DNA from 2 places in the Mucilaginibacter sp. GW822-FHT03E02 genome. Region 2 is predicted to be linked to the other one. Evidence: riboswitches for the same ligand, from Rfam matches in the RefSeq annotation. Region 2 holds a riboswitch; the other holds the start of a gene.
What was found. Region 2 has a riboswitch for cobalamin ahead of AC1RM2_RS27275 (TonB-dependent receptor plug domain-containing protein). Riboswitches for the same ligand answer to the same signal wherever they lie in the genome.
Positions count from the first base shown of each region.

Region 1: another riboswitch for cobalamin. It lies ahead of metE (5-methyltetrahydropteroyltriglutamate--homocysteine S-methyltransferase); the one in region 2 lies ahead of AC1RM2_RS27275 (TonB-dependent receptor plug domain-containing protein).

Region 1 covers NZ_JBXANJ010000002.1:1,239,149-1,246,463, reverse strand. The annotation lists gene AC1RM2_RS31860 (YitT family protein) at 1-488, shown strand, start outside; gene AC1RM2_RS31855 (VOC family protein) at 662-1,090, shown strand; gene AC1RM2_RS31850 (SGNH/GDSL hydrolase family protein) at 1,091-1,861, opposite strand; gene AC1RM2_RS31845 (acyl-CoA thioesterase) at 1,942-2,328, opposite strand; gene AC1RM2_RS31840 (beta-ketoacyl-ACP synthase III) at 2,427-3,431, opposite strand; gene metE (5-methyltetrahydropteroyltriglutamate--homocysteine S-methyltransferase) at 3,490-5,796, opposite strand; cobalamin riboswitch at 5,964-6,166, opposite strand; gene AC1RM2_RS31830 (IPT/TIG domain-containing protein) at 6,384-7,315, opposite strand, start outside.
Region 2 covers NZ_JBXANJ010000002.1:37,244-44,558, reverse strand. The annotation lists gene AC1RM2_RS27295 (hybrid sensor histidine kinase/response regulator) at 1-1,144, opposite strand, end outside; gene AC1RM2_RS27290 (VF530 family protein) at 1,571-1,795, shown strand; gene AC1RM2_RS27285 (DEAD/DEAH box helicase) at 1,792-3,084, opposite strand; gene AC1RM2_RS27280 (tRNA pseudouridine synthase A) at 3,199-4,008, opposite strand; cobalamin riboswitch at 4,137-4,332, shown strand; gene AC1RM2_RS27275 (TonB-dependent receptor plug domain-containing protein) at 4,442-6,469, shown strand; gene AC1RM2_RS27270 (YncE family protein) at 6,481-7,315, shown strand, end outside.

The sequences.
Region 1 (7,315 bases), 1.2 Mb from region 2:
GCGCCGTGCTTGATGGTACCGAGATAGCTGCCGTACTCATTAGCAAACGAACCCAGCTGTTAAAAGTGAGCGATTTTATTTTGCTGCTGAATGTATTGATATTCGGGCTCGCTGCTTTCCTTTTGGGCGTTGAGCCGGCCATGTATTCCATATTAACTTATATGTCTGCGGCAAAAATGATAGATTTTATTTTGAATGGTATTGAGCAGTATTCGGGCATCACGGTAGTATCTACCCATAGCGAAGCTATCCGCAGGGCAATTACGCATACACTTGGCAGGGGGGTAACCATTTACCAGGGCAAAAGCGGTTACGGTAAGGACGGGCACGTAAACGATCCACGGGATATTATTTTTACCGTTGCCACCCGGTTGGAGATTCCGTCGTTAAAACAAACCATCCTGCGGATAGATCCTAAGGCATTTATTGTACAGCAAAGCGTGGATGATACCACCGGGGGATTGTTAAAACGTAAAGGATTACATTGAGGAAGTCCTTAGTCGATAGTCTTAAGTTCTAAGTCAAGAAACAATATATATGATGGCACTAATTATAAGTGGAATTTTAAGTCATAAGTCAAGGAAGAATAGATTTTGATAGTAAAGTTATAAGTTTTTCTTTTTTGACTTAAGACTTTTGACTCAAGACTTTATACATAATTATGAGTAAAATAACACCTTTCCACGTTGCTGTGCCGGTTTATGACCTGGACGAAGCCCGCAAATTTTACCGCGAAGTTTTAGGTTGCGGTGAGGGCCGCAGCGATACTAACTGGACAGACTTTAACTTATATGGTCACCAGTTTGTTATCCATTTGAAACCTAAACCGGTTGATGATGCCAAACATCATTTTAACCCGGTTGATGGTCACGATGTACCGGTGCCCCATTTTGGTGTGGTACTGGAATGGAATGACTGGGTTGCGCTTGAGGCTAAATTAAAAAGCCTGAACGTGAAATTTGTTATTGAACCCTACATTCGTTTTAAAGGCCTGCCCGGCGAACAGGCCACCATGTTTTTCCTTGATCCATCCGGAAACGCATTGGAGTTTAAGGCTTTTAAGGATATGGGGCAACTGTTTGCAGTTTAACTAAGCCGGGAAACCGTAATTCTTTTTTGCTGCCTTAATCCATTCACGGGCTATCAATTCGTGCCCTGCCGGCATAGGGTGCACTCCATCCCAGATCCAGAATTCGGCTGGCGCTTTTTTGAGTGCCGCATTAAATATGGCCTGCAGCGGTATAAAAACGGCATTGTATTTTTGCGCCAGTTGTTTAGCCACTAATTGTCGCGGCGTTAATTCGTCCTGCCAGCGTTTTAAATCAGCATTTACCTGGCCAATCGGCAAAATAAATGGTTCGCAAATCAACAATTTTATATCGGGGAGCGCGGTTTTAGTTTGATTAAGCAGGGCATCATAATCGTCCCTGAACTGATCAACCGTTGTGGGATTGTTATTGTGGATTACATGGTGTACATCGTTTACACCAATCAGAATATTCAGGATGTCGGGCTTCAAATCTAAAGTATCCTTTTGCCAGCGCACCTGCAGGTCGCGCACGGTATGACCACTAATGCCACGGTTTAAAAACATCATTTGCTGGTCGGGATGATCAAACCAAAGCCTGCCTGCTACCAGGTACGGGAAACTTTGGCCCATAATATGGTTCCAATCTTTATCGTATGATCGCCCGCCGTCGGTTATGGAATCGCCCTGGAAGAGGATGGTTTTGGGTGAAACGTCCGCTTTAACAGTTTTTTGAGGAGATGCAAACACATAAGGCGTGGCCAGGGTGCCAATTGCACCTAAGCCAATTTTCCTGATAAAGTCTCGTCTTTTATTGGTGTTGTTTGTGCCCATTGCCAGAATATAACCTGTGTTGATTTTTACTAACGGGTATAAATATAGGCGTTTTAGTTAAAGCAGAGATTTTAATTACGTTAATCCACAACCTTTACCGGGTGTTTATGCTCGTCGATAGCCACAAAGGTAAATGTACCGGTAATGGCCTTTTCGCGTACAAAAGAGTACATCTCTTCTATGAAAATCTCGACCAAAACTTTCATACTGGTATTGCCAATGTGTGATACCGAGCCTACCAGTTCGATAATGGTACCCGCCGGGATCGGTTTATTAAAATCAATCCTGTCGGATGATACAGTAACCATTCTTTTTCGGGTGAAACGGGTGGCGGTTATAAACGCTACCTCATCCATCATGGCCATAGCCGAGCCGCCAAACAGCGTATCGTAATGGTTGGTATTATTAGGGAACACGGTTTTAAAAATGCGCGTTTCGGATGCTTTTATTCTTTTTTCGATGGTCATTTAGCCCCCTCTAAATCTCCCCCGGTAGGGGAGACTTGAATTAAATGTGTGTAAAATTTATAAAGCCCTCCCTTCCGGGGAGGGTTGGGTGGGGCTGCTTACGCTTTCCTCAAGGTGCCCCATTTTAACAGGGTTGCGCCCCATGAAAAGCCGGCGCCAAAGGCGGTAAAAATAACGTTGTCGTTGTGTTTGAAATCGTTCTGGAAATCCCAAAGGCAAAGTGGTATGGTGGCAGCTGTGGTGTTGCCATATCTGTCGATATTTACCTTAACACGATCTTCGGGTAAGCCCAGGTTTTCGCCAACGGCATGGATAATGCGGTAATTGGCCTGGTGAGGTATCAGCCAGTTTACATCATCTATCGTCATATCGTTGCGTTTTAATACCTCGGTACAGGTTTCTGTCATGCCTTTAATAGCTGCTTTAAAAACAATTCTGCCTTCCTGGCGAATGTAATGCTGATTCGCCTCAACAGAATCAACAGTAGCCGGAATTTTTGAACCACCACCAGGTACCAGCAGGTATTCGCGGCCATGGCCATCTGTTTTAAAAACGCTGTCAATTAAACCTATATCCTCGGTGGTAGGCTCCAGTAAAACAGCGCCGGCGCCATCGCCAAAAAGGATACAGGTATTACGGTCTTTATAATTAATGATAGCGCTGTTTTGGTCGGCGCCAATTACAATTACTTTTTTGTAGCGGTTGCTTTCCACCAGGCTTGCACCAAGCGTGTATGCATATAAAAAACCACTGCAGGCAGCGTTAACATCGGTAGCCCAGGCGTTGCTTAAACCAACCTTATCGCACACGATGCTGGCGGTTGATAAAAGCAGGTGATCGGGGGTAGACGTAGCTATAATAAGGCAATCAATTTCTTCTGCGGAAACACCTGTATTTTCTAACAAATTTTTCACAGCAGCAACGGCCATATCTGAGGTGGCAAGTGTAGGGTCGGTTAAAATCCTTCTTTCCTTAATTCCTGTACGTGATACAATCCAATCGCTGTTTGTGTCAACCATCTTCTCTAAATCACTGTTACTTAATATATTATCCGGAACAAAACCCCCAACCCCTGTAATAACCGCGTTACTTTTTAATCTCATAAAATGCCAAAAATCTGAAAAAACAGGCAAGTATACGCAAATTGCCTGTTTTTACCCGTCAGGATGCTATTGTTTCTACAACTAACTGACGAAGATGTTTCGCAGCGGCCACCATATTTATGAGCGCCACCTGGGTTTCCGGCCATTTACGGGTCTTCAATCCGCAGTCGGGATTAACCCATAAATTGCCGGCCGGGAGTAATTCAGATGCCTTTTCCAGCAGGCTTACCATTTCATCAACGGTGGGTACGCGCGGCGAATGGATATCATAAACACCGGGGCCAATTTCGTTTGGATATTTAAAATCGGCGAAGGCAGCTAACAGCTCCATTTGCGAGCGCGATGTTTCAATGGTGATCACGTCGGCGTCCATATCGGCAATGTTGCCAATAATGTCGTTAAACTCGCTGTAGCACATGTGCGTATGGATCTGTGTTTCGTCGCGAACGCCGCTGGCCGAAATACGGAATGCTTTTACCGCCCAGTTCAGGTAATTTTGCCAGTCTTTTTTACGCAATGGTAAACCTTCACGAATAGCAGGCTCATCAATCTGGATTACTTTAATGCCGGCTGCCTCCAGGGCCACAACTTCATCGCGGATGGCCAACGCTATCTGGTTGGTAGTTTCGGACCGCGGCTGATCATCCCGAACAAACGACCATTGCAGTATAGTTACCGGGCCGGTTAGCATGCCTTTCATCAGTCTATCGGTGTTTTGCTGCGCGAAGCTGCTCCACCTTACCGTCATATCCGCCGGGCGGCTTACATCGCCATAAATAACCGGTGGCTTAACACAGCGGCTACCGTAGCTTTGCACCCAGCCATTTTTGGTGAACAGGAAACCATCCAAACGTTCGCCAAAGTATTCAACCATATCGTTACGTTCAAATTCGCCGTGTACTAACACGTCCAGGCCTATCTCTTCCTGCCAGCGGATGGCGTCAATGGTGGCTTTTTCTATCTCGGCATCATATTGAGCTTCGGTTAGCTCTCCTTTTTTAAGCCTTGCTCTTAACGAGCGGATATCATCAGTTTGCGGGAACGATCCTATGGTAGTTGTAGGGTACAGTGGTAATTTAAAGCGTTGCTGCTGGATTTTTTGGCGGGTAATGAATCCGCTTTCTCGCTGCGCATCGGCATCGGTAATGGCTGCCACGCGTTGTTTAATGTCCTGCTTATGAATGAGTTTTGAAAGGTTGCGGCTGGTAAGGGCACGCAGGTTATTTTGTAGCAATTCGTTATTGCCGCCGATGATCTGCGCCAGCTCGCTTATTTCGTTCAGTTTCTGTTTGGCAAAAGCCATCCAGTTTTTTATCTCGGGGATGATGGCGGTTTCCAGCTCCAGATCGAACGGCGTATGCAGCAACGAGCAGCTTGGGGCTATCATCACCCTATCGGTGCCCAATACGGCAATAGCTTTTTTTACGTGGGTTAACGAGCGTACGTAATCGTTTTTCCAGATGTTACGGCCATCAACTACACCTAATGATAAACTCAGGCTATCGGGCAATACGGTGAGTACTTTGTACAACTGATCGGGAGCGCGAACAAGATCTACATGAATGGCGCTTACCGGCAAGGTTACGGCCAGTTCGGTGTTTTCGTGCAGGCTTTCGAAATAGGTAGTAAGCAATACTTTTATACCGGGGCATTGTTTGCTTATTTCCATATAGGCGTAAGCATAAGCTGCCTTTTCTTTGTCGGTAAGGTCAAGCGACAGGAAGGGCTCATCAAGTTGTACCCAAACAGCGCCATAACTTGCTAATCTTTTTAACACCTCGACGTAAACGGGCACCAGTTTTTTGATCAGGTCTATCTTATCAAAACCGGGTTGTTTTTCTTTGCCTAATAAAAGGTAGGTTACCGGGCCAATCAATACGGGTTTTGGTATGCTGCCGGTATGTTGTTTGGCCAGTATAAACTCGTCAAAAATCTTTTCGCTAAACAGTTTAAATTGCTGGTTTTGTACAAACTCCGGCACAATGTAGTGGTAGTTGGTATCAAACCATTTGGTCATTTCCATGGCTGTAACGTCCAGTCCATCCTTTTGATAGCCGCGGGCCATGGCAAAATACAGGTCGATTTCGGTATTGGACTTGTTTTGAGTTAATACGGGTGTGTAACGTTCGGGGATGTTGCCCAGCATGAGCGAGGTATCCAATACCTGGTCGTAAAAGCTGAAATCGTTACAGGGGATCAGATCGATACCGGCATCAACCTGGGTTTGCCAGTTTTGCAGGCGAATTTGCCTTGCGGCGGCAAACAGGTCTTCACGGCTAATTTTACCGGCCCAGTACTGTTCACTGGCTTTTTTGAGTTCACGGTGGGCACCTACACGTGGGTACCCGAGATTGTTTTTGAGCATACGCTAAAACGTTTTTGGTTAAACATTAAGTTGACTTAATGCTCCTTACGGTTTTCGGTATGCTTTCGGAGTAAATGGTAATAAAAGACAAAAGCGTAACATACAGGCACGTAACTACCATGCAGGTCATTCTTTTTTCTTCGACTACTGCTTCATTGCGCGAAAGCATTGTCTTTTACATAGGGGCAAGTATCCTGGCTTATAACATTGTTGCCGTCCTTCTCATTCGCGCGGGGGCGAACAATGGACTTTGTTAAAGGCAACAACCTTTTTGTGTTACTTACAGTTGCGCGACAGCCCGTGATTTACACACGGTTCCTTATTAATCCCTGTGTTTTAAACACCGGGAACCACTCTGCAGAAAAAAAGTAAAGAACTTTATTGGGGACAAAGATGGGAAAAAATGTGCAGATTTTTGATGTGCAGATTTCAGATTACAGATGTGCAGATGATTTTTGAATTCGTGGGTTGGAACTTGAAATTTTAAATAGGCTCCTGCCCAGCTTTAATTACATAGCGCCTATATGATAAAAATGCCCGGTTGTTGCCGGGCATTTTGTGATGTTTTGATGCGATAATATTAGGGATTATTCAAATGCAATTTTCCGGATTACGTTATTTTGAGTATCGGCCACAAAAACATTTCCGGATTTATCTACTGCTATTCCGGTCGGGTGATTAAATGTCGCAATACTTGCAGGGCCGTCAGTTGATCCAACGGTAGTTTCAATTCCGGCAAGCGTAGTTACCTGACCTGATGGCGTAATTTTCCGAATTAAGTTACTGTCTGTTACGTATATATATCCGTCTTTATCACTTGCCAGTAAAAACATTTCGTAAAAGCTTGCACTGCCAGCTGCTCCGTCATTGGTTCCTCTAATGCCGCTACCTGCAAAAACGGAAACAACACCACCCGGAGTTATTTTTTGAACTTTAAAACTGTAGGTGGTTGCATATAAATTATTGTCTTTGTCAAAGGTAATACCAAATGGAAAATTAAAAACATTACTGCCAACAGGTGATTTTATACTTACAAAGGTACTTACAAGACCATTTACAGTTATTTTCCTGATTGCTTCGTTGGTGAAGTCTGAAACATAAAGAGAACCCGAAGCATCGATTTTAATATCTGTTGGGCCATCAAAGCTTGCCGCTGTGCCTTGTCCATTACTAAAGCCGATACCTCTTTGGCCGGCGAAAGTCGTCACATTATTTAACGGATCTATTTTTCTTATCAGGTTGTTGGCATAGTCTGCCACAAAAATATTCCCAGTGTTGTCAATTGCTAATCCAGCAGGGTTCCAAAAACTTGCAGATGCTCCGTTTCCATTATCATTGCCCTGAGTTCGGTTGCCGGCAATTGTACTGACAAGTCCATCCGGTGTGATCTTCCTGATATCATCGTTTCCTTCTTCAGAAACAAATAAGTTTCCCGATCCGTCGAAAGCCAGTCCCGTTGGGAAATTAAATTCGGCTGTCGTTCTGGTGCCGTCTTTATAACTTTTTGCGCCGGTGCCCG
Region 2 (7,315 bases):
TGTCTTCCAGGATGCTTAAAACAAAATTATTGGATATGCTATTGGCCAGCGAGTTATGGTTAAAATGTTTAAAGTTATCGGTTACCTTTTTATATAAACTGATACCCGTGGCAAAACCGCTCACCCACATGTTACCTGTGTTATCTTTTAGCAGTACATCAACTGAATTGCTGGCGATACTTGTATTATCTACTTCATCCTGTAAATGGTTGCTGAATGTGCCCTTTTCATAATTAAAAATGCTAAGGCCACCGTTTTCGGTGCCAATCCATAAATTACGGTTACCATCCTCGGCAATACATTGAATGCTATTATAGGCTAATGAATTGCTGTTATAGGGGTCGTTTTTGAAATGGCGAAAAGTTACCGTGGCCGGGTCGTAGAGATTTAAACCGCCAGAGCCGCAACCTATCCATAAACGATGGCTGCTGTCTTCAAAAATACTGGTTATCCTATCTGCCGATATGGTACCGCCATCATGCTCGTCGTGTTTAAAATTGGTGAAGCTTTTGGTTTTTGCATTAAAAAGGCTGAGGCCTCCATAGGCTGTTCCAATCCAAACATCGCCTTTACTGTCGACATAGGTAACCCTGGCATTATCATCGCTTAAACTGGTTGAATCATGCTTGCTATTGCGGTAGTGGATAAATTTATGCTGATTAATAATATATTGGTCAACACCATCTTTTAAGGTGGCTATCCATAGATTGCCGTTTTTATCTAAGGCAATATTTACGGTAAAGTTGCTGGCCAGTGTGTTGGATATTTTATCGTTATGCAGAAAACGGGTAAAACGGCTTTTAGTCAGATCGAATTTATTAAGGCCTCCGCTGGTTGCTATCCATAAATTGCCGTCCTTATCTTCGGCAATGTGATTTATGTAGTTGTTGCTAATGCTGGTTTTATCATTAACATCATTCCTGAAAACTTTAAACTTATTGCCATCGTAACGGTTTAGGCCGTCGCGGGTGCCAACCCAGATAAATCCTTGCTTACCCTGGATCATGGCGTTGATGTTAAGCTCAGAAAGATTTTCTTTACTGCCTATGTGCTGAAAGTGCATAGGATGCTCCTGGGCCAAAACCCCAAAGGAACATGTTATAAAAATGAATACCAGGTAATACTTTAAGCCTCTTATTGACATCAGAAAAACATAAGATTTTGGCGTACGCACAGATTTCTAATTTAAAACTTATTACGGGATTGTTTATAATTATTTGATGAATAGTTAAACGGCGTGAAGGTTAAATTAGTTATGCCCACATTAATCACGAAATAACAGGTTATGCACAGCCTCGGGTGCAAATCAGATTGTGGCTAACGGACTATTTGGGCTAAAGCTCTTAACTCCCAATTTATTATCCGCCCCTAAAAAGGGACGGCAATGAATGATTTAATTCATTGCCGTTGGCTTCAGCCAACGGACAAAGATCTAACGGAGATAGGGCTTCAGCCCAATTTACGAATATAAATCGGAAACATTTGGCAATATTCGTTTAGCGACAAATTGATTTACGCCCGCAGCATCTTACTTAAAACAAGCTGCCCTATATTTTTTAACTTTGCCCATATGGATCAAAAGAGTAAGGACCCGCTGCACGGTAAAACTTTAGAAATGATTTTGAACGAACTGGTTGCCCGTTTTGGCTGGCCCGAGTTAGGCTACCAGATAAGAATTAATTGTTTTTTGGATAATCCCAGTATATCATCCAGCCTGAAGTTTTTGCGCAAAACGCCGTGGGCACGTAAAAAGGTAGAGGATATGTACATTCACTACTTTGCCAAAAAAGATTAGTGCTTGCGCTTATTGTTCATTTTAGCTTTTTGGCCCGAGCTAAAGTTATAAGTTTTTGAATTGGCAGCCTTTTTTTCATGAAAAGCCGCGCCAACTATAGGGGCATCGGGGTTTGGTTTAGGTTCTCTTTTTGCTTTTACCTCTTTTTCAATAATAAGCTCTTCGGGTAACTCGGCAAGGGCTATTTTTTTGCCGGTGGCCTGCTCTATCTTTTTAACCTGGCTAAGCTCCAGGTCGGTAGCAAAAGTGAGGGCCATTGTCTCGTTCTGGCTTTCCGGGTAATGGTTGGTTACACGATCAATAAACAGTTCTTTTTCTGCCGGTACGTCAAAATGAATGATGAAAGGAATATCGGCCAGGCTAAACGCTTCTTCCTGTTCGTTAGATATCAATAGCACTCTCGCGTTTTCATCAGCTTTAAATGCTTCTATCGATTTAAAACCCGGGCTATCAAAAAACTGGGGATTTAAATAAGCCACGGCAGTGCGTAAACGTGCTTGCAGGCTTTTATAAACTTTATCGGCAGTTGCACGTGTATTTACAAAAACTACGGTTTTGGTAAATAGCTCTTCATCGTACATAAACAAATTGAGCAGGTTTAATTTAGTGCCGAAGTTGGGTACGTTATATAAAAATTGCGGATGTGTCTCTAACGGTTGTTCTGCCAATGCTTCTACTTCTACAATAGCAGGGTCCTTCATAAAAGGATCAAGCATTTTTTGCAGTTTGCTATGCATTACTTCGGTAAATACCAGTTTCTGACTTTTGCCAATGCTATTCGCCAGTTCTACAACGGGTAGTTGCAAGCCTCTTTTTATCATTTCATCGGCATCATCAACCACAAACATATCAACCTTGTTAAGGTTAAGGGCAAGCTTCAGGTAAATGGCTCGTGCCCTATCAGGAGTAGCAACTACTATATCGGCACCATCGGCCAATGCGTCCATCTGGGCTTCAATACCCGGGGCCACATACAAGCCAACAATTTTTATTGATTTGTTTTTGTTCAACCGGTCAAATTGTTCAATCACGCCAAATACATCCTCTTTATCGGGCACAAGGATCAACACACGCGGAACGCCTTCGGGGGCATAATTAAAGCGATTTAAAACACCCAGTACATAAGTGGTAGTTTTGCCACTGCCTTCGTAACCAATGGCGATAATATCCTGGCCGCCTACAATTCTCGAAAGTGTTTTTAATTGCAGTTCTTTAGGGTTTGTAAAACCAGCTTCATTTACCGACCGAACCAGCTGTTTTTTCAGCTTCAATTTTTCAAACCACACCATCTGAGAACTTTATTAAGTATTTAAGAGGGCGAATTTACCTAAATTAACATTCATATTCATGAATAGATTTGAGATGTGAGATTTGAGATGTGAGACAGGTATCACTTGTGGTTTTTAAATTGATTGCCAAACAGTGTTTTCATCCTTTTGGAGCAGGCCGGTAAACGTTGGTTTGGCGGGGATATCAAGATAAGGATACGTTACTTTTGACAGGTATAATCCCTGGGGATAGGCTGGGATGATGATTTTGGGCGTTTGTTTACTGATGAGGTGACTTTCAAATTCGTCAACACTCATTTCGCCCCGGCCAATTTCCAACAGGCGGCCAATAATGATCCTGATCATTTTGCTTAAAAACCGGTTAGCCGATATGCTAAACCGGAGCCTGTCACCATTGCTGCTAACAAAAAGGTTTGCCGAGCTCACGTTACAAATGGTATGGTCAATTCTGTCGGGCATTTTACAAAAGGCCCGGTAATCGTTATAAAGCGGTAGCAGCGCCGCCGCCTTTTTCATTTCATCAATATTGAGGTTGGTTTCAGGATATAAGGCGCTAAAAGCACTTAGAAACGGGTCCTTATAGGTATGAATAAAATAATCATAGGAGCGCTGCACGGCATCAAACCGGGCGTGGGGCAGGCCCTGCATCGGGATGATATCAAATACCGCGATATCATCCGGCAGTATTTTATTGAGGCGGAAAAGGAGATCGAAATTCCATTCCTTTGCTAAATCGATATGAAAAAAAAATTGGCTGGCATGTACCTGCGCGTCGGTACGGCCACAGCCGTTAACAGTTATGGGCGTTTTTAAAATTTGGCTTAAAGCTGTTTCAAAAACGGCTTGTACACTTGCAACGCCGGCATGTTTTTGCCAGCCGCTGTACTGTGTGCCGTGATAACCAATATGAAAAAAATAGCGCATGATCTTGGATCCAAAAATCCACAAAAATTATGGTAATGCCATACAAAAACGAATGGGGACGGCTAAACGGACGGCTTTAAACCGTCATTGGGCATTTTAAACAACTTGCGTATCTGCCGTACATAACCTACCTTTACAGCGCTTTAGGTTCCTTTATAGTATATCATAAAGGATTAAAAGGGAATACGGTGTAAATCCGGAACTGTCCCGCAGCTGTAAGCTCCATAACCATAGTCCATTCTATTAAAGTCACTTGCGCTTAGCTCAGGGAAGACAGGACGAAAGGGGAGTAAGTCAGAAGACCTGCCAGAGCGATAATGCGATTCACAGCTTTCGGGGATTGAAGCTTGGATGTGAATGCTCTTGTTTATTGGCGTATTTTCATTTCAAACTATTGTTCCTCGTGTGCTGTGACGTTTTTGCGCGCAACAACATGAAAAAAAACTTACTTTGTTTTCATAAGCATTTACCCTTACCGGTTTTAGCGGCAGCATTTTTTTTGCTGCAGGTCGTTGCTTCCAATAGCGTATCCGCTCAAACAGATACCGCAAAAAAAATCAAAGAGGTTACGGTTTCTTCGTCTGCTATACCCAAAATTCAAACCATCACACCAACACAGCAGGTTTCGGCCGGCGATTTTGAACGTTATAGCGCATTTAACGTTGCCGATGCAATCCGTAATTTCGCCGGTGTTATACTGAAGGATTACGGCGGGGTTGGGGGCTTAAAAACAGTCTCGGTACGCGGCCTGAGCGCCAACCACACCGCGGTTTTGTATGATGGCGTACAAATTAACGATGCCGAGAACGGCCAGGTTGACCTTAGTAAGCTAAACCTGAACAACGTACAGGAAATTTCACTTTACATTGGCCAGCCCCCTGGTATTTGTATGCCTGCACGCTCGTTTGCGTCATCAAGTGTACTGGCTATAAAAACGGTAAAACCCAATCTTAATGCGGATAAACCTTACCAGTTAACAGCGGGCGTTAAGGCAGGTTCCTTTGGCTTAGTAAACCCATATCTCCAATGGCAACAACGTGTTAATAATAACTGGTCGTTTATCGTAAATGGTTATACCGAGCATGCTAATGGCCGGTATAACTATAAAACCAGCGCTGTAGGGGCCGATTCTGTACATACCCGTAGCAACGATGACATAGGTGCCCAACAGGTAGATGGCGCTTTATACTGGGCCAAAACAGATAGTAACAAATTTAATTTACACGTAAACTATTATCATGCTGAACGGGGCATTCCCGGCGCTGTGGTGCTTTACAATCCCACCATATCGGCAACACGGCTTTGGAACCAGGACTTTTTTTTGCAAAGCGGCTATGAACGTCAGTGGCACAATTCTTTACATCTTTTATTAAACGCGAAGGTTTCAAAAACCTATCTCCGTTACCTCGATCCTGATTATTTTAACAATGAAGGACGTTTAGACCAGCGCTTTACGCAACATGAATATTATGGTTCGGCGGCTTTGGCTTATCATCTGACAACCTCATGGGAAGTATCCTATGCTACTGATCTTTCGGTCAACAACCTTGATGCCAACCTGGCCAATTTTAGTTATCCAACAAGGTTGACATTATTAAATGTATTGGCCAGTAACCTGCGCATCGGTAAATTCCAGTTGCAGGGAAGTTTGCTGAATACCCATATTACCGAAACTGTTAAAAACGGTGCCGCGGCCCCGGCCAAGAATGTTTATTCGCCCACGGTTGAGGCTACCTTTCAGCCCTTAAAAGCCTCAAATATCCAGATACGGGCCTTTTACAAGTATATTTTTCGCAACCCCACGTTTGATGAACTTTATTACAGCGCCATCGGGAACCCTACGTTAAAACCAGAGTATACCAAACAGTTTGATCTGGGCGCCACGTATGGCAAGGCATTAAGCGGCTTTTTTAATTACATCACTTTAACAGCCGATGCCTATTATAATCATGTGGATAACAAGATTGTATTTATCCCTAAGGACGCCTTCAACCGGTCGATCCAGAATTTTGGGAAGGTTGACATTAAAGGATTGGATGTAGGCTTAAAAACACAGGCTAAACCTGCTGAAGGCTGGAAGGCATCAGTGGCTGTAAATTATTCGTACCAGCAGGCACTAAATGTAACCGACCCTACATCTTCTGTTTATCTTAATCAGTTGCCTTATACGCCTAAAAACACAGTTTCACTTAATGCAGGTGTTGATCGCGGCCATTTAGGGGTTTATTACAACCAGGTGATTTCATCATCACGATATTACACCAACGATAACCTGGCATCTGATTACCTGGCAGGATACGCCATCAGCGATGCATCTGTTGTTTATCACTTTTTATTAAAAAAGAAAGCTGTTGTTGCATCAGCAGAAGTTAATAATCTTTTTGCAAAAAGCTACGCCGTTGTGCAAAGCTATCCGATGCCCGGCCGGTCGGTCAGGTTTTCCATTCAAATAACTATCTAACAATCAATATTATGAAACAAACCAAACTCAATTATTTATTTATTGCTTCAACGATGATGGCCCTGCTTTCATCATGCCATAAAGACAAGATCGTTCCAACAACCGATACCCCAACAGCCGAAAGGGCTGGTTTATATATCCTTAACCAGGGCGGTTTCGCCAGCAATAACAGTAGCTTAACTTTTTATAACTACACTACTAAACTACTTACTGCCGATTTTTATAGCAGCGTTAATGGCAGTCCGCTGGGCGATACAGGTAACGATGCCCAGATATATGGCTCAAAAATGTACATAGTTGTTAATGTATCAAGCGTAGTTGATGTTGTGAACGCTAAAACCGGCAAACTAATTAAACAGGACAGTATTGTAAACACCACATTAAAAAATAAAGCGCGTGCCCGCCAGCCAAGGAGCATCGCTTTTTACAAGAGCAATGCCTTTATTACCTCGTATGATGGCACAGTAGCAGTAATGGATACGGCTTCATTAACCATCAGCAAGTACATTACTGTTGGCCGCAATCCCGAGCAATTAGTGGTATCCAATGGAAAATTGTATGTGGCTAACTCAGGCGGTTTATCATCAACCGGCGTTTTTGACAACACGGTTTCGGTAATTGACCTGGGTACTTTAACCGAGACAAAAAAGATAACGGTAACCGCGAATCCTGTAAGCATGGCTACGGATGCTTACAATAATGTTTACGTGGTATCATTAGGCGATTATGATAAAATTGCCGGTGGTTTAACTATTATTGACAGTAAAACTGATGTGGTAAAAACGGCCCCGGTAATTTCGGTAGGCTATATTATTCCAATCACAGTATCTGGCGATTTTGTTTACT